DNA from 3 places in the Gordonia westfalica genome. Region 3 is predicted to be linked to each of the others. Evidence: predicted binding sites of a transcription regulator. Region 3 holds the regulator's gene; each other region holds the start of a gene.
What was found. The regulator LexA, encoded in region 3, represses DNA repair genes until DNA is damaged. The targets are predictions, from matches to a motif close to CGAACANNTGTTCG.
Positions count from the first base shown of each region.

Region 1 (7,308 bases), 330 kb from region 3:
GCGCAATTCGGACTCGACGGCCGCCGGGACCGCATCGAGCGAGGTCGGCGTGGGGAAGGCGGAGGTCACCCTGCCAGGCTATGCGAATCGCTCTCTACACTGTTCGGGTGACCCCAACCGCTCCGGCACCCTCGATCGTCGAACGCCTGTCCGCCCCGCACCGTGGACCGGTGCCGTTCTCCGTCGAGTTCATGCCCCCGCGCGATGCAGAGGGCGAGGCCCGGCTGTGGCGCGCGGTACGGATCTTCGAGCGGCTGTCCCCGGCGTTCGTGTCGATGACCTACGGCGCCGGCGGGTCTACGCGCGACCGCACGGTCCGCATCACCGGCGAGCTCGCCGCCCAGACCACCCTGCTCCCGGTGGCACATCTGACCGCGGTCAACCACAGCATCGCCGAACTGCGCGCGCTCGTCGGCGCGTACGCGGATCAGGGCATCACCAACATCCTCGCGCTGCGCGGCGACCCGCCGGGCGATCCGCTCGGGGAGTGGATCGCCCATCCGGAGGGCGTCGAATACGCCGAGGAACTGGTCCGTCTCATCGGCACCCTCGGCGACTTCCACATCGGGGTGGCGTCGTTCCCGGAGGGCCACCACCGCGCCCCCGACCTCGAGCACGACACCCGCAACCTGGTGAACAAGCTGCGCGCGGGTGCCGAGTACTCGATCACCCAGATGTTCTTCGACGTCGAGGACTACCTGCGCCTCCGCGACCGGGTGCAGGCCGCCGACCCCGAGCAGGGTGCCAAGCCGATCATCCCGGGCATCATGCCGGTGACCTCGCTGGCCAGCATCAAGCGCATGGCCGAGCTGTCCGGGTCGGTGATCCCGCCGAACGTGGTGGAGCGTTTCACCAAGGCTGCGGGCGACGGACCCGAGGAGGACCGCGCGACCGTTCGCGCCGTCGGCATCGACTTCGCGACCGAGACCGCGGAACGACTCATCGCCGAGGGCGCGCCCTGCCTGCACTTCTGCAGCCTCAACTTCGCCAAGGCGACGTCAGAGGTGCTCGGCCGCCTCGGCGTGGACGTCGACGCCGTGCTGCACGTACCGGCCTGACCTCCGGTCTCAGCTGTCCTTCGGTGCGGTTGCCGGGGCGCGATCGGCGGCTGCCGACAATCCCTCGGCGGACAGGGTCGACGGCGTGGTGTTGACCGCGAGCGGTCGTCCCGGCCGAGGTCCGCGGTACCGCTTCGAGTACGCGATCCGCACGATGACCAGCACCGCGATCAGGCAGACGATGGCGACGAACCACGACCAGCTGCCGACCGCGGCGGTCGCCGGATCGGGGTAGGTGGCGTCGGCGCTGAAGTCCGACGGTTCGCCCGGCTCCGGGGTCCAGGTGACCGTCGACTCGCCGACCTGGTCGCCGTTGGTCGCCGTCACCGGCCCGCCGAACGTGACGGTCAGCTGCACGTAGTCGCGACCCGGGATGAGGTCGGAGAGGTCGGTGTCGCCGCGGAATCGGACGACCTCGCCGCTTCGCTTGGCGGTGAGGTCCATCGTCAGCGTGGTCTCGCCGTAGGCGTCGGCGATGATGTCGCCGAGCTGCCCGAACTGTCCGGCGGTCAGATCGGTGAAACTCGCGCGGCTGCCCACACGGGTGATCGCCTCGTCGACCTTGTCACCGGAACCCTTGTCGTCTCCCGCGGACCCCGACGGCGCCGCCGACGCGTCGCTCTCGTCCGGGCTCTCCTTGTACTCGGTCACCGAGACCTGCCCCATCATCGACTCGGGGAGGTCCAGTTGCGGCGCGCCACGGGGATTGTCCGGTGACGTCGCGACGATGACACTGCCGGAATACCGGTCACCGACCGTCGTCGAACGCTCGAGGCATCCGGCCATCAGCGGGGACATGAGGAGCGCCACGACGGCCACCGCCACCGGCATCAGCCTGCGGTGACGGGACTGATCGCGGTGGGACTTCGGTGCACCCTGCTGGGGATTCGACGATCGCACGCTGCTCATCGTGCCAGACGCTCACCCGATCAGGCGTCTCCGACGCTCAGCGGACCGAACGTCTCCGACGCTCAGCCGGAACGGCGTCTCCGACGCTCAGCCGGAACGGCGTCTCCGACGCAGGGCGGCGTGGCCGGCGATGTATCCGCTCGCGCCGGTCACCCCGCCGCCGGGATGCGTCGACGCCCCGGCCAGCAGCAGGCCGTCGGCGCCGGGGACGCGGTGGCCCGACAGATCCGGGGTCGGTCGCCACATGAACATCTGGTCGATCGACATCTCGACGTGCATGATGTTGCCGCCGATCAGGCCCAGTTCGGACTCGAGATCCTCGGGGGTCTGGATGTGGCGGTGCGCGATCGACTCGGCGAAACCCGGTGCGTGACGATCCACCTCGTCGCAGACCGCCGCGGCGGCCTGTGCGCCCGCCGTCGCCCAGTCGCCTCCGGCGACGCTTGCGCCCGCCGTTGATCGAGCACCGGCGAGCCGGTAGGGGTGCCACTGGGCCCACAGGTTGATCGCGTGCCGGCCCTCGGGGGCGAGGGTCGGATCGATCGCCGAGAAGCTCATCGCCACGACCGCGGGCCGCGGCGGCAACGCTCCGACCGCCGCGGCGGCGTGCGCGCGGACGAGGTGCGCACGGTCGGTGACGAGCAGTCCGAGTGCCGAGTGGACTCCGTGCGCGGGCAGGTCGTCGGGTAGGTCGCGGTAGGCGGGTAGCGCGGTCGTGCCGAGGCGGACCGCCATCCCGATCCCGCTGCCGACCACGATGTCGCGGCGCCAGCGGTCGAGGGTCCCGGCGTCGAAATCGCCCGCCGCCAGCAGATCCAGGGTCGCGAGCACATGGCAGGCGTTGATCACCGTCGGCGTGCAACGACGTTCACCGGATTCGGTCTGCACCCGCCAGTGGTCGCCGCACCGGGTGATCGAGACGGCGGGATCCCCGCAGGCGATCCGACCGCCGTCGGCCCCGATGCGATGTACGAGCGCATCCGTGAGCGCACCGCTGCCGCCGATGGCGCGGCCGGGTGGAATCCGGTGCATCAACGCGGCGAATCCGACCATCGGCGCGGTGCCGGGTGCGGTCATCGGCGGTCCCGACTGGGCGCCGAACCAGGCGAGTCCGGCCTTGAGCTGTTCGGAGTCGAAGTACCGGTCGAGAAGGGCGTCGCCCGACGCCATGAGCTCGGCGGTGAGATTGAGCATCGCGCCGCTGCGGCGTCCGACGATGCCGGTGCGTTCGGTGGTCGCGGTCGAACCGAGGCCGAGGAAGGCCCGGCCGAACTGTCCCATCGTCGCGGGCCGGTAGAACGCGTCCATGACGGCCGCCGCCCGCGGCGTCCACGTCTCGACGAACTGCCGATACGCCGCGGCATCTTTTGCGCCGCACGACCGTTCGATGGACGCGCAGGTGGCGTCGAGGTCGGTGCGGAAGACGATGGCCGGCGCGGTCGCGGTCGCCGGGACGAATGCCCACGGGTCGCAGTCGATGTAGCGCAGTCCGTGCGCGGCGAGGTCGAGGTCGTCGAGGACGGGGGAGTGCCGGATCATCAGGTGAGCCGAGGAACCGCGATCGATGAGGTGCCCGGGGAAGCGTTCGACGGTCGAGACGGCGCCGCCGGGGATCTCGTCGCGTTCGAGCACCTCGACGTCCCGGCCGGCCTGTGCCAGATAGGCCGCGGCGATCAGGCCGTTGTGGCCGGCGCCGATGACCACCGCGTCGCGCCGATCGCCGTGGCCGCTCATGCGTGTCCTGTGTCGTGCGCGTTCTTCTCCGGATGTGCCACGACTTCTACCTTCCGGGTTGTGGGGGACCGGCGGGTGGCGGTTGGAGATTCAGGGGCAGCGGACGGCCCAGGAAGGCGAACGGCCGAGGGTCGCCGGTGAAGGTGAAATGACGGAGGACATCCGAGAAACCCATGCGCCGGTAGAGCGACCACGCCCGGTTGCGTTCGGCCGGGATCTCCGGTGTGGACAACAGGACGTGGCGTTCGGGCCGGTCGGCGAGAAGCCGTGCGAGCAGCAACTGCCCGATGCCGTGGCCCTGTGCCGTCGGGTGGACGTGGAGCTCGGTCAGCTCGAAGTAGTCGCGGGCGATCATCTCGATGTCCGCGGGCGAGCGTCCGGTCTGTCGCAACCCGAGCCGGAGTTGCTGATTCCACCACTGGCCGGTTGCCCCCGTGTATCCGTAGGCGATTCCCACGAGGACGTCGTCGGGACCCGTACCCACGGGCAGTCCCACCCGGCGGCGAACGGTCGGCATCGACTGCGCCTCGTGTGGGGGCAGCGTGGCGACCGCTCCGATCGCACGCCATCCGGGACGGGCGATGTGTTCGCGCCACAGGGCGGCGCGGTGCACCTCGGTCCCGCGGGGGTACCCCATCGCGGTCACGTAGACGTCGAGCGCGGGCTCCAGCCACACGCGAGAGTCCTGACCGTTGAGGTTCACCAGGCGGATCGTCAAAGTCGGATCGCTCTCCGGCTCACCGGGCGGGCCGCACCGTCCCGGTCAATGCGTTCTCCGACCATCTGGTGTGACTGTCCTCTCGGTATGGCGGACCCGGCGGAATCGGGTCACGGGACCCGGTGTTGAAGATGGGTGCGGGGCGCGGACCCACGCCTTGAAGAGACGCGCGTCGCTAGCTATATTGAACGTGTCGAACGGGTGTTCGATGAATGTGCCTCCGCAAGCTGTTCGCGTTCATCCCGACGACATGACGGTCCGGTGGCGGACGAGGGAAGCGTCTGCCACCGGGCGCCGTCGTCAGCGAGTGAGGAGGATGCCATGCCCGGTCGGCCCACATCCAGGCGGTCCGCCCCCGTCGACCCGGTGATGGTCGGACGTGCGCGCGATCTGCTTGCGCGCGCCCATCTCCTCCTCGACAACGCGGACGGGGTCTCCGACGACGCCGAGCGTTTCCGTCAGTTCTATCTCGTCGCACTTCGTGCAGCCGGTGCCGCGCTGGCGATAGGCGAGCCGGTCGGTCCCTCCCGTCGCAAGACGTCGAACGCCTGGACCCGCATCGGCGTCGTCGCTCCCGAGCTCGCCCCGCTGGCGGCGCGCTTCGCCTCGCTGTCGTCCGTGCGGATGAAGATCGAGTCGGGGATCATCCGAACACTCGACCCCGACAGCGTCGCCGGCATGCGACTTCTCGTCCTCGATTTCCTTCGGCAGGTCGAAACCCTGGTCATCGCTTACGAGCAAGGCAAATTCGGGACAGAGGAGCCCCAAATCGGGCGAACGGCGTGAGGCCTGACACACTTTCGACGTTCCGTTGTCGTTCCGGTATGCGCATCCGACTCCGCAACAGAGAGTAATGGTGGTCGCGGCTGATTTCACCTCGTATCATGGGAGAATAAGGCGCAGACGCCCCACCGGTCGCGGTTGACCGTCGTCGGCGTCGCGGATCAGGGAGAAGGAGGGTCGGTGCCACTTTCGGAGCACGAGCAACGCATGCTCGAACAGATCGAGAGCGCTCTGTACGCGGAAGACCCCAAGTTTGCGTCCAGTGTCAAGCGTCGTCGGCTGGGCAAGTCGAGTGGTCGTCGTCGCCTGCAGGCGGTGGCGGTCTTCGTCGTCGGCCTCGTGATGCTCGTCGGCGGTCTCATCATAGGGATCGACATCGGGGGCTTCCCGATCGTCAGCCTCCTCGGCTTCCTGGTGATGTTCGGTGCCGGCCTCTTCGCCCTCTGGGGTGACGACCTCGCCGACTCCGCGACGTCCGCGCCGCGCGGGGGAGGCAAGAAGCAGTCCGGGTCATCGGGCTCCAAGCGCAAGCTGTCGGAGCGGATGGAAGAACGATTCAACCGTCGGTTCGAGCAGGAGTAGATCTCTCGCCGGCCTGACGGTCACAACTCTCACACGAGCCGCGCACCCCCTCGGGGGTGCGCGGCTCTTTTGTCTGTCGCCCCGTTTCGCCGCGCCGTTCGTCTGTGGCCCCGTGTCCACGCCTCCGGCTTCCCCCCACCGTCACCCACGCGCCGCCCCACCTTCCCTCACCGGCGTTCCCCACCTCGCCCCACCAGGGGTCCCCACTTTGCCCCACCAGCGAAGAAACGCAGGTCGCACGGGTACCTGGAGTATCACCAAACACGTATGTCACGCGCTTGATCGACGTCCGACGGGCCGGAATCGACGATGACACGCAGTACCACCAGCAGGGTTTTGCCCATCTGAACTGCGGATTTGCTGAATGTGGAAAGCCGTGTGGGCCTCTGGGGTGGAAAGTGGAGGAAAGTGGGGTACTGTGGCATCACTGGGTGAAGCGGTCCGGAGCGCAGAACCCAGGGGCAGGAGGCGTCGACGTGTCAATGCGATTTGTCGGCACCTACACGCCCAAATTGGACGACAAAGGGCGACTCACGTTGCCCGCCAAGTTCCGCGATGCATTGGCAGGAGGGGTAGTGGTCACCAAAGGCCAAGACCACAGCTTGTCGGTGTATCGGACCGAAGAGTTCGATGTGATCGCGGCGAAGATCGTCGAGGCGTCACGCAACGACCCTGACCTGCGTGCGTTTCAGCGAACGTTCTTCGCCGGCTCGGAAGAGCAACGACCGGACGGCCAGGGCAGGATCAGCCTGTCCTCCGACCATCGGATCTACGCGGGACTGTCCAAGGAGTGCGTGGTGTTCGGTAGCTTCGATCACCTCGAGATCTGGGATTCGGCCGCATGGAACGAGTACCAGACCCAGCACGAGGAGAACTTCTCGGCAGCGAACTCGGCCGCGTTGAACGCGGTCTTGTAGCCGAGAGGGGACCACAGGCGGAAGCGGTGCACGGGCTTCGGGTGGCACGAGGCCCCGGTCCGGTCCGACCCTGGCGTACTTCCCCAACGCCAGGTGCGCGATCGGGTCGGGACCTCGCTCCATCCGGGGCGCGGCCCGACGGTGATCCCCACCGTGACGTGACGTGACATGACACTCCTGGCGACAGATTCCGTTCGCACCGATACGCCGACTCAGCCGACCGACCTGGCCGACACGCCGATGGGGGCACTCCGTGGATGACACTGGTGACGACACTCGTCGCTCCGGCGAGTTCGGCCACATCCCGGTCATGGGCCGCCGCATCGTCGAATTGCTCACCCCGGCACTGGAATCAGATGACCGGCGCGTGTTCCTCGATGCGACGCTCGGTGCCGGTGGGCACAGCGAACTCATCCTGAACACGTTCCCCAACGTGCACCTCGTCGGCATCGACCGCGATGCCTCCGCCCTGGAGATCGCCCAGCGCCGGCTCGAGCCGCACGCGGACCGGATCTCGCTGCACCAGGCCACCTTCCACGAGATCGCCGACGTCCTCGCCGACGCCGGTGAGGAATCCATCGACGCGGCCCTGTTCGACCTCGGCGTC
Region 1 is NZ_FNLM01000034.1:1,059,041-1,066,348, reverse strand. Features, by position in the region: gene BLU62_RS10200 (polyprenyl synthetase family protein) at 1-69, opposite strand, end outside; gene metF (methylenetetrahydrofolate reductase [NAD(P)H]) at 81-1,058, shown strand; gene BLU62_RS10190 (LppM family (lipo)protein) at 1,068-1,967, opposite strand; gene BLU62_RS10185 (phytoene desaturase family protein) at 2,055-3,701, opposite strand; gene BLU62_RS10180 (GNAT family N-acetyltransferase) at 3,748-4,419, opposite strand; gene BLU62_RS10175 (SAV_6107 family HEPN domain-containing protein) at 4,741-5,205, shown strand; gene BLU62_RS10170 (DUF3040 domain-containing protein) at 5,383-5,784, shown strand; gene mraZ (division/cell wall cluster transcriptional repressor MraZ) at 6,261-6,701, shown strand; gene rsmH (16S rRNA (cytosine(1402)-N(4))-methyltransferase RsmH) at 6,955-7,308, shown strand, end outside.
Region 1: the regulator LexA is predicted to act here: its motif matches at 4,614-4,627, upstream of BLU62_RS10175 (SAV_6107 family HEPN domain-containing protein).

Region 2 (7,308 bases), 1.9 Mb from region 3:
CGAGCCGGGCGAGACGCTCACCGGCCGAGGGGAATCCGTATCCGTAGGCGCGCCATTCGTGTTCGTACCAGCCGCCGCCGATGCCCATCTGCACGCGTCCACCGGAGATCAGGTCCGCGGTGGCGGCGACCTTCGCCAGGTACATCGGGTTGCGGTAGCTCATCGCGGTGCACATCTGTCCGATGTCGACGCGACTCGTGGTCGCGGCCAGCGCGGAGACGAGCGTCCACGCCTCATGCGTGGCCTCGTCGGTCGGCAGCGGGACGGTGTGGAAGTGGTCGTAGACCCAGACCGAGTCCCAGCCGGCGGATTCAGCACGGTTCGCCACCGACGACATCACCTCCCACTGGTTCGCCGGGTCGATGCCCACGAGATCAAGCCGCCAGCCCTGGGGAATGAAGAGTCCGAATCGCATGAGGTCGAACTTACTCCGCGCGCCGGCGGGCCCCGGTGCGAGAAACTCACGCCACCGCAAACCCACCCTTTTTCGGCATTTCCTCCACTCTCGGCCCTGGAGGGTTTGCCGAAAAAGGGTGGGTTTCCGCGCCGGACCCAGATCCGCCCCAAACCACTTACAAGCAGTCCGGACTGTTTGTGTGTTACGCTCGCCACTGTGACCGAGCCCACCAGCGCCCCTCGTCGGCGAACCCAGGCCGAACGCACCGCGGCGACCCGCACCCGGGTCCTCGACGCCGCGGTCGAGGCGCTGGTCGAGGTCGGCTACGCGGCCACCACCACCCAGGAGGTCAACCGCCGTGCGGGTGTCTCCCGCGGCGCGCTGCTGCACCACTTCCCCACCCGGGAATCGCTGGTCGTCGCTGCCGTCGCCCACCTCGTCGACCGGCGCCTCGAAGAGGTCCTGTCCCGACCGCGCACCGGCGACGAGGGACTCGAGATCCTGATCGAGGCATTCAGCGGACCGCTGTTCGACGCCGCGCTCGAACTCTGGGTGGCCGCACGCTGCGACGTCGGGCTGCGCACCGCGCTGATCCCGCTCGAACAGCGTGTCTCCGACGCCCTGGCCGTGGGCTGCGCCGAACTGTTCGGCGACCGGTACACCCCACAAGAACTCGAGCTCTCCATCGAACTCGCTCGCGGCCTCGCGGTGTCGCGCATCCTGCGATCCCCCGACGCCGACCGCGACTACCTCGACCGTCTTCTGCCCGTCTGGAAGGACCTGCTGAACCATGGCTGACATCAGTTCGCTCCCGTTGCCCGAACGCGTCGACGTTCTCGTCGTCGGCGTCGGATTCGGTGGCCTCGCCGCCCTCCACCGGCTGCGAAAGGACCATCCCGGCCTGCAGACGCTCGCGATCGAGCGGGCCGAGGGCGCCGGCGGCGTGTGGCGCGAGAACGACTACCCGGGCGCGGCCTGCGACGTCCCCACCTCGCTGTACTCGCTGTCGTTCGCACCGAACCCGGACTGGGCGCACACCTACGGTCGACGCCACGAGATCCACAACTACTTGCGTTCGGTCGCAGCCGATTACGACGATCAGATCCGTTACAACTGCGCGCTGACCGCCGCCCGCTGGGACGGTTCCGCACAGGAGTGGGTCGTCGACACGACGAACGGGCAGATCCGCACCCGCTTCCTCGTCGCCGCGCCGGGCGCGCTGTCGGAGCCGGGCCTCCCCGAGGTGCCGGGCGCCGAGGATTTCACCGGCACGATGTTCCACTCCGCCAAGTGGGATCACACCCAGGACCTGCGCGGACGCAAGGTCGCCCTGGTCGGCACCGGCGCGTCGGCCATCCAGATCGTGCCCGAGATCGTCGACACCGTCGGACATCTCACCGTCTTCCAGCGCACACCCGCCTGGGTCGTGCCCCGCCTCGACCGCAACATCGGTCCGATGGAACGCGCCATCTACAAGCGCGTCCCCGGCGTGCACCGCCTGGTCCGCAAGATGGTCTGGGCCTACCGCGAGGCCTACGTCCTGATGATGGCGCGCAACCCCAAGTTGCTGCCGATCGCGAAAACCCTTGCGCTGGCTCAGCTCCGAGTCCAGGTCCGCGACCGCTCACTCCGCAAGCGCCTCACCCCCGACTACACCATCGGCTGCAAGCGGATGCTGTTGACCAACAAGTGGTTTCCCGCCCTCCAGCGCGACAACGCCACGGTGACCGGTGCAATCACCCGCCTCACCGCGAACGGCGCCGTCGACGATCAGGGTCGCGAGCACGAGGTCGACACCGTCGTCTTCGCCACCGGGTTCACACCCACCGAGCCGCCCATCGCGAGGGCCGTCACCGGCCGCGACGGACGCACCCTGGCCGAGACCTGGCAGGGTTCGCCGCGTGCGTACCGCGGCGTCGAGGTCCACGGCTTCCCGAATCTGTTCTTCCTGTACGGCCCCAACACCAATCTCGGCCACAGTTCGATCGTGCTGATGCTCGAGCCGCAGGCGTATTACATGTCCAAGACGATCGCCGAGGTCACCCGCGCCGGGCATTCGACCTTCGAGGTCACCCAGGCGGCGCAGGACGGCTACAACGCCGACCTCGACCCCGAACTGGAACGCACCGTGTGGAATTCGGGTGGCTGCTCGAGCTGGTACCTCGACTCCACCGGCCGCAACTCGGTGATGTGGCCCAAGTTCACCAGCGACTTCCGCCGCCAGATGGCGTCGTTCGAGGCCGCCGACCACCGCTTCGACGACGCCATCCCGGCCGTCGCCGAAACCGTTGAAACCACCGTCACCGACACCGATCCCGAAAGGACCCTCGCCCAGTGACCAGGACCGTTCATCATGACGCCGACCACTACGACGCCATCGTCATCGGTTCCGGTTTCGGCGGCTCGGTGGCCGCACTCCGGCTGACCGAGAAGGGTTATCGCGTCGCGGTCGTCGAGTCGGGTCGTCGTTTCGCCGACGCCGACCTGCCCAAGACCAGTTGGCGTCTCAAGGATTACGTGTGGGCGCCGGCGCTCGGCATGTTCGGCGTCCAGCGCATGCACCTGCTGCGCGACGTCCTCGTGATGGCCGGCGCAGGCGTCGGCGGCGGATCGCTGAACTACGCGAACACGCTGTACCGGCCACTCCCCGCATTCTTCGACGACCCGCACTGGGGCAAGATCACCGACTGGGCCGCCGAACTCGACCCCTACTACGACCAGGCGTCGCGCATGCTCGGTGTGACCACCTATCCCAAGGTCACCCCGGCCGACCGGGTGATGCGCAAGGTCGCCGAGGACATGGGCGCAGGCGGCACCTTCGTCCACACGCCCGTCGGCGTCTTCTTCGGCGAGCCCGGAAAGACTGTCGAGGACCCGTTCTTCGGCGGCGCCGGACCGGCCCGCACCGGCTGCACCGATTGCGGCGCCTGCATGACCGGTTGTCCCGTCGGCGCGAAGAACACGCTGGTCAAGAACTATTTGTACCTGGCCGAACAGGCCGGTGCCACCGTCATCCCGCTGACGACCGTCGACGATGTCCGTCCACGATCAGAGGGCGGATACACCGTCGGTACGCATCGAACGGGTCGACGCTGGTCGCGCCGTGGTCGCCGTTCGTTCACCGCCGATCACGTGGTGTTCGCCGCCGGCACGTACGGCACCAACAAGCTGCTGCTGGACATGCAGCAGAGCGGTCGACTTCCCGGGCTGTCCCCTCGGCTCGGGAAGGTGGTCCGGACCAACTCCGAGGCCGTCCTGGCCGCGACCGCGACCGATCTGAAGGTCGACTACACCGAGGGTGTGGCGATCACGTCGTCGTTCCACCCGAACGAACACACCCACATCGAGCCCGTGCGATACGGCAAGGGCAGCAACCTGATCGGGTTGTTGCAGGCGATGCTCATCGATGGCGACGGTCGCCTGCCGCGGCCTCTCGCAGCCGTGGTCGAGATGATCAAGCACCCGCTCGTCACATTGCGTGGCCTGTCGGTTCGCAACTGGTCCGAGCGCACGATCATCGCCCTGGTGATGCAGACCGCCGACAACTCCCTCGAATTATTCTCGCGCCGTGGCCGTTTCGGTCCGATGCTGCGCAGCAAGCCAGGTGCCGGCGACCCGCCGCCGACCTGGATCCCGGTGGGCCACGAGGCCGTCCGCAAGATCGCCGACGAGATCGACGGCGACCCGGGCGGTTCCTTCGTCGACTGGCTGAACATCCCGATGACCGCGCACTTCCTGGGCGGCTGCTCGATCGGACGTTCCGCCGACGACGGCGTCGTCGACCCGTATCACCGCGTGTTCAACCATCCGGGCCTGCACGTCGTCGACGGTTCGGCGGTATCGGCGAACCTGGGTGTGAACCCGTCGCTGACGATCACCGCCCAGGCCGAGCGCGCACTCGCGATGTGGCCGAACGCCGGTGAGGCGGACCCGCGTCCGGAGCTCGGTGCGTCGTACGAGCCGGTCGCCCCGGTGCACCCCGCCCGTCCCGCGGTGCCCGAGTACGCACCCGCCGCACTGCGGTTGCCGATCACGCCGATTTCCAACGCCGGCTGAGCTCGTTGAGCCGGTAGCGAGCGCCCGCAAATCCCGCTCGTTGAGCCGGTAGCGAGCCACCGCAAATCCCGCTCGTTGAGCCGGTAGCGAGCGCCAGCGAGCCACCGCGTCGAAACGAGCACCCGCACCCCCGCTCGTTGAGCCGGTAGCGAGCGCCAGCGAGCCACCGCGCGAAACGAGCACCCGCGCTCACCACACCCCGGGCGGCCTCAGCTGGATGCTGATCCGCGCCCCGACGCCGCGCACCTTGGGTACCGCGTGTTCCCAGGTGCGCTGGCAGCTGCCGCCCATGACCAGCAGGTCACCGGTGGACAGGGTGAACTTCAGCGACTTCCCGCCGCCGCGCGGTCGCAGCATCAGCGGCCGCGGGGCGCCGAGGGAGACGATCGCGACCATCGTGTCGTGCGTCGACGCCCGGCCGATGCGGTCACCGTGCCAGGCGACCGAGTCGTTGCCGTCGCGGTAGAGGCTGATGCCGGCGGTCGCGAAACCTTCGGGCAGTTCGTCGCGGTAATGCCGCGACAGCGCAGACCGCATCTCGGTGATCAACGCATCGGGGAACGGATCGTCCTTCTGATAGATCGACACCAGCCGGGGGACGTCGACGACGCGGTCGTACATCTGACGTCGCTCGGCTCGCCACGGGACATCGCGGCGGAGTCGGTCGAACAGCTCGTCGGGTCCGCTGATCCAGCCCGGGCACAGGTCCACCCACGCACCGTCGGTGAGTGGACGCCGCGTCATCGAGGCCGCCAGGTCGCCGAGCGCCGGTTCCGCGGCCACCTCGGCGAACAACGAACCCTGGATGCCGATGGACATGCTCCCCACCGTACACCGAGATCGAACGCACGTTCGAGGATTGGCGCCGGCTGAGCCTGCACCCCCACTGCCGGCTGAGCCGGCACCCCCACTGCCGGCTGAGCCGGTACCGAGCGAAGCGAGGCACCGCGTCGAAGCCCCCGCACCGCCATCCTCACGGGTCGATCGCGAGCCTCCGCTGCCCACCCTTCATCGCAAAGCCGGGCAGCAGTTCCATTCTTCCTTCGATGAGCGCACGACGCTTTGCACGCGACCAACCGTGCAAGCGGCGTTCGGCCGCATGCGCCTCACCGATGTGCGGGAACTCTCTCTGATAGACGAGACGAACGGGAAGCCGTGAGCGCGTGTACCTCGAACCCTTCCCGCTCATGTGTTGGTCGACGCGGTGTTCGACGTTGCGTGTACTGCCGACGTACAGGCTGCCGTCGGCGCACTCGAGGATGTAGACGAAGCCGGACATGGGTCGACTGTGGACGATGACGAGGCCTGCGGCTCTGTCGTATCCACAGGTAGCAGCTCGATCCCCAGCGGGTTCGACGTCGGCTTGCGGGGGGCTTCGACGCGGTGCCTCGCTGCGCGAGGAACCGGCTCAGCCGGCGGTAGGGGCGCCTCGCTGCACGAGGAACCGGCTCAGCCGGCAGTGGGGCACCACACCGGGCTACTCCCCGCCCAGATGCCCGCTCAACCGGCCGTGCCGTTCGGCGCTGGCGTCGTTGAGCCCGACGATCGTGACGTTCTTGCCCTTCGCCCTGTACTTGGTGGTGATGGCGTCGAGGGTCGCCACCGACGACGCGTCCCACACGTGCGAGTCGCTGAGGTCGATGATGACGTTGGATTCCTCGGCGGTGTAGTCGAACTGGTACACGAGGTCATTGCTCGACGCGAAGAACAGCTCGCCCTCCACCTTGTAAACGCGGGTGTTCTCGTCTGGACCGTCGACCTCGACGACCTCCGTCAGGTGCGCGACGCGACGCGCGAACAACACCGACGCGATCAGCACACCGACGATGACTCCATAGGCCAGGTTCGACGTCGCGACGGTCACCGCGACTGTCGCCAGCATCACGACGGTCTCCGACTTGGGCATGCGCCGCAACGTCTTCGGGTTGATGCTGTGCCAGTCGAACGTCCCCACCGACACCATGATCATCACCGCGACCAGCGCCGCCATCGGGATCTTGGCCACCACATCGCCCAGTCCCACGACGAGTATCAGCAGGAAGACACCGGCCAGGAACGTCGAGATCCGAGTGCGCGCACGGGATTCCTTGACGTTGATCATCGTCTGGCCGATCATCGCGCAACCGCCCATGCCGCCGAAGAAGCCGGTGACCAGGTTGGCGACACCCTGCCCGACGGCCTCACGGGACTTGTCGGAGTGCGTGTCGGTGATGTCGTCGACCAGTTTGGCGGTCATCAGCGACTCGAGCAGGCCGACGATGGCGATCGCCAGCGCGTACGGCGCGATGACGGACAACGTGTCCCAGGTGAACGGCACATCAGGGATCACCCACGCCGGCAGACTGTCCGGAAGCTCGCCCTCGTCACCGACATTCGGCACCTTCACGCTCGCGATCAACGTCACCGCGGTCAGCAGCACGATGGCGACCAGCGGTGCGGGTACCGCGGTCGTCAGCCGCGGCAGCCCGACGATGATCACGATGCCGGTCGCCACCATCGGGTACACCAGCCACGGCACGCCCAGCAGATGCGGCACCTGCGCGGAGAAGATCAGGATGGCCAGCGCGTTGACGAAGCCGACCATCACGCTGCGCGGGATGAACCGCATCAGCTTCGCGACGCCGAGCGCACCCAGCGCGACCTGGAAGATGCCTCCGAGCAGGACCGCGGCGATCAGATACTGCAGACCGTGGCTGTCCACGAGCGGCGCCACCACCAGCGCAACCGCACCGGTGGCCGCCGAGATCATCGCGGGACGACCGCCGACGATCGCGATGGTCACCGCCATCGTGAACGACGCGAACAGGCCGACCCGCGGGTCGACGCCGGCGATGATCGAGAACGAGATCGCCTCG
Region 2 is NZ_FNLM01000034.1:2,585,185-2,592,492, forward strand. Features, by position in the region: gene BLU62_RS17155 (LLM class F420-dependent oxidoreductase) at 1-415, opposite strand, end outside; gene BLU62_RS17160 (TetR/AcrR family transcriptional regulator) at 614-1,195, shown strand; gene BLU62_RS17165 (flavin-containing monooxygenase) at 1,188-2,735, shown strand; gene BLU62_RS17170 (GMC oxidoreductase) at 2,732-4,453, shown strand; gene BLU62_RS17175 (alpha-ketoglutarate-dependent dioxygenase AlkB) at 4,643-5,272, opposite strand; gene BLU62_RS17180 (GIY-YIG nuclease family protein) at 5,427-5,732, opposite strand; gene BLU62_RS17185 (SulP family inorganic anion transporter) at 5,931-7,308, opposite strand, start outside.
Region 2: the regulator LexA is predicted to act here: its motif matches at 5,295-5,308, upstream of BLU62_RS17175 (alpha-ketoglutarate-dependent dioxygenase AlkB).

Region 3 (7,308 bases):
CGCTGGAAGTCCTCGACGGAGTCGAACGAGCGGTACACCGACGCAAAACGGAGGTAGGCCACCTCGTCGAGGTCGCGCAGGGGCTTCAGGATCGCGAGGCCGACCTCGTTGCTGGGGATCTCGGCCGACCCGCTGGCCCGCACGGTGTCCTCCACCTGCTGTGCCAACTGGGCGAGGGCGTCTTCGGCGACGTGGCGTCCCTGGCATGCGCGCCGGACACCCCTCATCACCTTCTCGCGACTGAACGGCTCGGTGACGCCGTTGCGTTTGACCACTGCGAGCACGGCGCTCTCCACGGTCGAGAAGCGTCGCCCACACTCCACGCAGGAGCGGCGACGCCGGATGGCCTGCCCCTCATCAGCGACACGCGAGTCGATGACCTTGGTGTCGTCGTTCTTGCAGAAGGGGCAGCGCATCGTATCCTCACGCACGTCACGGGACACTGTGGTGCAGCCGCGCCGCACGCCAGGCCGGTACTCGGCCGGTCCCTGTGACATCGAGGATACCGCCCGGGGTCAGTGGTACCGGGGGGTGAGGAGCGGCTGACCGACGCGCAGCCCGCTGGACGCCAGGTCGTTCATCTGGATGATCTCGTCGACCACCGCTTCACGCGGCATCTCGGGGGCGATCCGCGACGCGATGGTGCTCAACGAGTCGCCGGACCGCACGTGCACGACCTCGGTGCCGACCGAGGCGGGCGTGACCGATGCGGCGTAGTTCTGCCCGACGATCGCGATGACCCACACGGCCAGGGCGAGCCCGACGCCGGCGAGGACCGCCGTGGCGGTACGACGACGGCGGCGGATGACAGCCGCGGGAGCCGGAGCGGCGGGACGCGCGGCCGGGACCACCGGTCCGCGCCCACGGGTACCGACCGGTGCGGCGCACTGGGTGGAGTTGACGCGGCGGACCCGGATCGCCGACTCCGGCACCGGACGGTTGTCGACGGGCCGGCGACCGTCGGTGCGTCGGGGCGCGCGGGGACGATCCAGGACGTCACCGCGGACGGTGTCGGTGTGGCGGACGGGGTCGATGAGAGTGGCGGTGCGCATGGTGCCCTCCGTGTTTCCGGTCGAACGGGGTTCGTACTGCGACGGCGTCGTCGCGTTCGAACCGTTCGAATGTCGATCATCTGTTCGATGAACTGATGTTCGATTTGTAGCACGGCGCTCCGACAATTGTCTCGCGACACGTCGAACAAATGTTTGATGCGGTCGGCATTCTCGGCTAGGGTCGTGGACAGACAAGCGGTCTACCAGCACGTTCGGAATCGAGAGGAAACCCGATCATGAGCGATGACGGCGGTAAGCGCACCGGAGCGCGGGGCGCCGACGAGCCCGTCACCCCGGCGGATGTGGCGGCGGCAGAGGCCTCGCTGACGCCCCGCCAGCGCGGAGTTCTCGAGGTGATCCGCAAATCCGTGCGCGAACGCGGCTACCCCCCGAGCATCCGGGAGATCGGTGACGAGGTGGGTCTCACGTCCACGTCGTCGGTCGCCCATCAGCTGCGGACGCTGGAACGCAAGGGGCTCCTCAAGCGCGACGCCAACCGGCCGCGTGCGGTCAACATCGCACCGAGCGATCCACCGCCGCCCACCTCGCCCGCCGGCGGCGCGCTGCCCGAGCCCACCTTCGTGCCCGTCCTCGGCCGGATCGCCGCCGGCGGTCCCATCCTCGCCGAGGAGGCCGTCGAGGACGTGTTCCCGCTTCCCCGCGAACTCGTCGGCGAGGGGTCACTGTTCCTGTTGAAGGTCGTCGGCGAATCGATGATCGACGCCGCGATCTGTGACGGTGACTGGGTCGTGGTCCGTCAGCAGAACGTGGCCGACAACGGCGACATCGTGGCCGCGATGATCGACGGCGAGGCCACGGTCAAGACGTTCAAACGCCGGCAGGGACACGTCTGGCTGATGCCGCACAACGAGTTGTTCGACCCGATCCCGGGCGACGAGGCCGTCATCCTCGGCAAGGTCGTCACCGTGATGCGGCGAGTCTGACCTCGTCACTGTCCAGGATCGCGGCGGCAGCCGCGCGGGCCGCAGCCGGATCGGTGGCGGCCAGCGCCGCTGCCGCCGCTTTCTTGCATGTCTCGAGGGTGACCGCGCCGAGCTGGGCGCCCACCGCGGGGGCCGCCACCGGAGCACTCGACAAGGACGTCACCCCCAGGCCGACGAGTACGCAGGCGAGGTACGGGTCCGCGGCCGCCTCACCACAGACACCCACCGGCTTCCCCTGATCGCGTCCGGCCTGCGCGACCATCGAGATCAGGTGCAGCACAGCGGGTTGCCACGGATCGGTCAGCGCCGCGAGGTCGGCCGACATCCGGTCGGCGGCCATCGTGTACTGCGTGAGGTCGTTGGTGCCGATCGAGACGAAGTCGACCTCGGCGAGGATCGCCGGCGCGAGGATCGCCGCGGCCGGGACCTCGACCATCACCCCGGCGACGAGACCGCGTTCGCGCACCTGTGCGGCGAACGCCGCGGCCTCGGCGGGTGAGGCGATCATCGGCGCCATGACCCATGGCCGGGCTCCCGATTCCTCTGCGGCGCGGGCGATCGCGTCGAGCTGATGGGCGCGGATCTCGGGGTGCGCCAGGGCGATCCGATCGCCGCGGACACCGAGTGCCGGGTTGGCCTCGTCGGGGTGGGAGACGAACCGAAGCGGTTTGTCCGATCCGGCGTCTAGGGTCCGCACGACGACCTTCCCGCCTGCGAACGCGTCCAGCACCTCGCGGTAGATCGCGGCCTGCTCCTCCACCGACGGTTCGTCGGCGCGCTCGAGGAACGCCAACTCGGTACGGAACAGTCCGACCCCTTCGACCGGCTGGCCGGTGGCAGCGCGGGCCGACGCGCCGTCGGCGACATTGGCCAGGATCGCCACCTCGACGCCGTCGGCGGTCCGGCCGGGACCCGACCAACCGGCGACGCGCGCGGCGTGGTGCCGGTACTCCTCGACCCGGGCGGACGCGACGGCGTCGTCGGGGTCGACGACGATCTCGCCGGTGGTGCCGTCGACGAGAATCGCGGTGCCGGATTCGATCTCGCCGAGTCCGCCGACCGCCACGACACACGGGATGCCGAGTTGACGGGCGATGATCGCGGTATGGCTGGTGGGTCCGCCGAGTCGTGTCACGAGCGCGATCGTGGCGGCGGGATCGAGGCCCGCGGTGTCGGCGGGGGCGAGATCGTCGGCCAGGAGGATCGAGGGCACCTCAGGCGTGGGTACACCGGGTTCGGGAAGGCCCAGCAGTTCGGCGACGACGCGGTCGCGAACATCGTTGAGGTCGGTGACACGTTCGGCCATCAGCCCGCCGAGCTTGGTGAACACCGCGGCGAACTGTTCGGTGGCGGCGACGGCCGCGGACGGCGCCGAGGCGCCCTTCGCGATCAGTGCCGATGCCGCGCCGATCCAGCCGCGGTCCTCCGCGAGCCCGGCCGTGGCGGCGAGCACCTCGGCGGCGACGCCGGTGTTCTGTGACGCACGCTCGCGCAGCCGCGCGGCGACGGTGGCCGCAGCCTCGGTGAACCGCGCGCTCTCCTCGGCGCGCCGGCCCTCCGCGATCTCGACCCCGGCGCCGAGTGCCTCCGCGGAATGGTCGGGGCGGCGTCCCGGCCAGAGCGCGGGCCCGTGAGCCACTCCACCGACAACCGGCGTCCCCGTCAAAATCTCCGTCATGTGACCACGGTTACAAATTCTTCTTGACTTGTCAACACAAACAGGCGTAAACACAGTTACTACAACACGCAAAGTCACATGTTCCCACATTCACGGGAGCGGCCAGACTCGCGGGAACGATCAGAACGGAGCCGGTGTGTACGCCGAGGAGAGACAGCAGGCCATCGCCGAGGAGGTGCGCGTCGCAGGGCGCGCCTCGGTCGCCGAGCTCGCCACGAAGTTCGACGTGACCAGCGAGACGGTGCGGCGTGACCTGGCCGCCCTCGAGCGGGCCGGCCATCTGCAGCGCGTCCACGGCGGTGCCGTCCGGCCCGAGATCACGCGCGTGATCGGCGAACTCGGCATCGACGAACGCGAGACCGAACAGACCGAGGAGAAGGCCGCCATCGGCCGCGCCGCCCTCCGCTTCTTCCCGCCCGACGGCGGATCGGTGCTCTTCGACGCCGGGACCACCACCTTCCGGGCCGCCGAGGCCATGCCGCGGGACCGCGACCTCACACTCATCACCAACAGCCTGCCGATCGCCGGGCTGCTCGCCGGACGTCGCGCCGACGGTCTGCATTCGCTCGGTGGCCGTGTCCGCGGCCTCACCCAGGCCACCGTCGGCTCCGAAACCGTCGCCGCACTGGGCCGGCTGCGCGTGACCACCGCGTTCATCGGCACCAACGGCCTGAGCGAGTCACACGGCCTGTCCACCCCGGACCCCGACGAGGCGGCGGTGAAGGCGGCGATGGTCGCCGCGGCCCGACGTGTCGTCGTCCTTGCCGACAGCTCGAAGATGGAGCGCGAGGAGTTGTCCGGATTCGCCGGCGTCGACGACATCGACGTCCTGATCACCGACTCCGGGATCGATCCGAGGTTCTCGGCCGCACTGTCGGCCCGCGGCGTCGAGGTCGTGATCGCGTGATCCTCACCGTCACGGCCAACCCCAGTGTCGACCGCACCCTCGAACTCGCCACCCCGCTACGGCGCGGCGAGGTCCAGCGCGCCGGCGTCGTCCGGGCGCAACCGGGCGGAAAGGGCGTCAACGTCGCCCGGACCGTCGCCGCCGCCGGACTCGTCACCCGCGCCCTGCTACCGGCGCGTGCGGGTGATCCGCTGCTCGCGGCCCTCGACGACCTCGGACTCCCCTACGACGCGGTCCCCGTCGACGGCGAGGTCCGCTCCAACGTCACCATCGCCGAGTCCGACGGCACCACCACCAAGATCAATGCACCCGGCGTCACCCTGGCGCCGGCCCAACTCGAGGCGCTGGGCACGCTGATCCGTTCCCACGCGAACGGAGCGGACTGGGTCACCCTGTGCGGATCGTTGCCGCCTGGTGTACCCGACGACTGGTATCGGACCGTCGCCGACGCCCTGGTCACCGCCGGCTGCCGCGTGGCGGTGGACACCTCGGGCGCACCGCTGCGTGCAGCCGCCGCCGGACGTGTCGACCTCATCAAGCCCAACGAGGACGAGCTCGCCGAACTCACCGGCGCGGATGCGGACGAGCTCCGGGAATCGCTGTCCCACAACGATCTCCGTCCGGTCGTGACCGCATCGAGAGTTCTCGTCGAGCAGATCGGCGGCAGCGTCCTGGCCACTCTCGGGGCGCGGGGCGCCGTGCTGGTCACCCCGGCGGGCACCTGGTGCGCGACCCCGCCGCCCATCGTGCCGCGCAGCACCGTCGGCGCGGGTGACTCCTCCCTCGCCGGCTTCCTCATCGCCCAGACGCGCGGCGCCTCGGCGCCCGAATGTCTGCGATCCGCCGTCGCCTACGGTTCGGCGGCCGCCGCCCTGGCCGGCACCGCCTCACCCACCCCCGACCACCTCGACCTGTCCGGGGTCTCGGTCACGGAGCTGTCCGGGGCCGCCCCCATGAACTGACCGAACCCCGACCCGCTCACCGACCTCTCCACTCCGAAGGACATCCCATGACCGAGCAGATCATCACCGCCCAGACGGTGAGTCTCGACGTCGACGCCGGTGCAGACCCCGCCGCCGTCATCACCACCCTCGCCGACGCCCTGGCTGCTGCCGGACGGACCACCGACCCCGCCGATCTGGCCCGCGCGGCACTCGAGCGGGAAGCCAAGTCGGCCACCGGCCTGCCCGGCGGCATCGCGATCCCGCACGCGCGCACCGCATCGGTGACGACGGCGAGCCTCGCCATGGCGCGCCTGTCCCGCAAGGTCGACTTCGGGGCCCCCGACGGCCCGGCCGACCTCGTCTTCCTGATCGCCGCCCCCGAGGGCGGTGCGGCCGCGCACATGAAGCTGCTGAGCTCCCTGGCGCGCTCGCTGGTCCGTCCCGACTTCGTGGCGGCCCTCCGCGAGGCCGAGAGCGACGAACGCGTCATCGAACTCGTCACCGAGGCCGTCGATCCCGAGGCCAAGAAGAAAGAGGCCGCTCCCCCGGCCGCCCCGGCCGCCCCGGCCGCCGAGACCCGGCCCCGCATCCTGGCGATCACCGCATGCCCCACGGGCATCGCGCACACCTACATGGCCGCGGACGCACTGAAGTACGCCGCGGAACGAGCCGGTGTCGAGTTCGCGGTGGAGACGCAGGGATCGTCGGCCACCACGCCGTTCGACCCCGAGGTGATCGCGGCCGCCGACGCCGTCATCTTCGCCACCGACATCGGGGTGAAGGGCAAGGGCCGCTTCCACGGCAAGCCGGTCATCGCATCGGGCGTCAAACGCGCGATCAACGAACCCGACAAGATGATCGCCGAAGCCGTTGCGGCCGGCCGCGATCCGAGTGCTCCGCGGGTGACCGACGACGGTGGCACCGAGTCCACCTCGACCGGATCGTCGCGCGTCGGTCTGGCAGGTCGGACCCGCCAGGCACTCATGACCGGCGTCAGCTACATGATCCCCTTCGTCGCCGCGGGCGGTCTGCTCATCGCGCTGGGCTTCCTGCTCGCCGGCTACGAGATCGCCAACAGCACCCTCGATTCGGGCGGCTCGCTCAACGACGCCGCGTTCATCGCCCTCAACAACAGCCTCTGGGATCTGCCATCGGGCGGTCTGCTCCAGTATCTGGGCGCGGTCAGCTTCGCGATCGGGTCGGGGGTGATGGGACTCGCCGTCCCGGTCCTCGCCGGATACATCTCCTTCGCCATCGCCGACCGGCCCGGCATCGCCCCCGGTTTCGTCGCGGGCCTGGTGTCACTCGCGGTCGGTGCGAGCTTCATCGGCGCACTCATCGGTGGTCTCATCGCCGGCGCGGTCTGCCTGTGGATCTCGCGGCTTCCGGTGCCGCAGTGGGCACGCGGGCTGATGCCGGTGGTGGTCATCCCGTTGTTCGGCAGCATGATCGTCGGCGGACTGCTCTACATGGTCCTCGGCAAGCCGCTCGCCTGGCTGACCGAGCAGATGAACTCCGGGCTGGAGAGCATGTCCGGCGGATCGGCCGTCGTCCTCGGCATCGTGCTCGGCCTGATGATGTGCTTCGACCTCGGCGGACCCGTCAACAAGACCGCCTACCTGTTCGCCACCGCCGGAATCGCCGACGCCGCGACCGCCGGTCCCGCGCAGTTCCAGATCATGGCCGCGGTCATGTGCGCCGGCATGGTGCCGCCGCTGGCGCTTGCCCTCGCGACCGTGCTGCGACCCGGCCTGTTCACCGAACCCGAACGGGAGAACGGCAA
Region 3 is NZ_FNLM01000034.1:732,250-739,557, forward strand. Features, by position in the region: gene nrdR (transcriptional regulator NrdR) at 1-416, opposite strand, end outside; gene BLU62_RS08675 (LysM peptidoglycan-binding domain-containing protein) at 516-1,052, opposite strand; gene lexA (transcriptional repressor LexA) at 1,289-1,996, shown strand; gene BLU62_RS08685 (phosphoenolpyruvate--protein phosphotransferase) at 1,974-3,674, opposite strand; gene BLU62_RS08690 (DeoR/GlpR family DNA-binding transcription regulator) at 3,811-4,581, shown strand; gene pfkB (1-phosphofructokinase) at 4,578-5,543, shown strand; gene BLU62_RS08700 (PTS fructose transporter subunit IIABC) at 5,591-7,308, shown strand, end outside.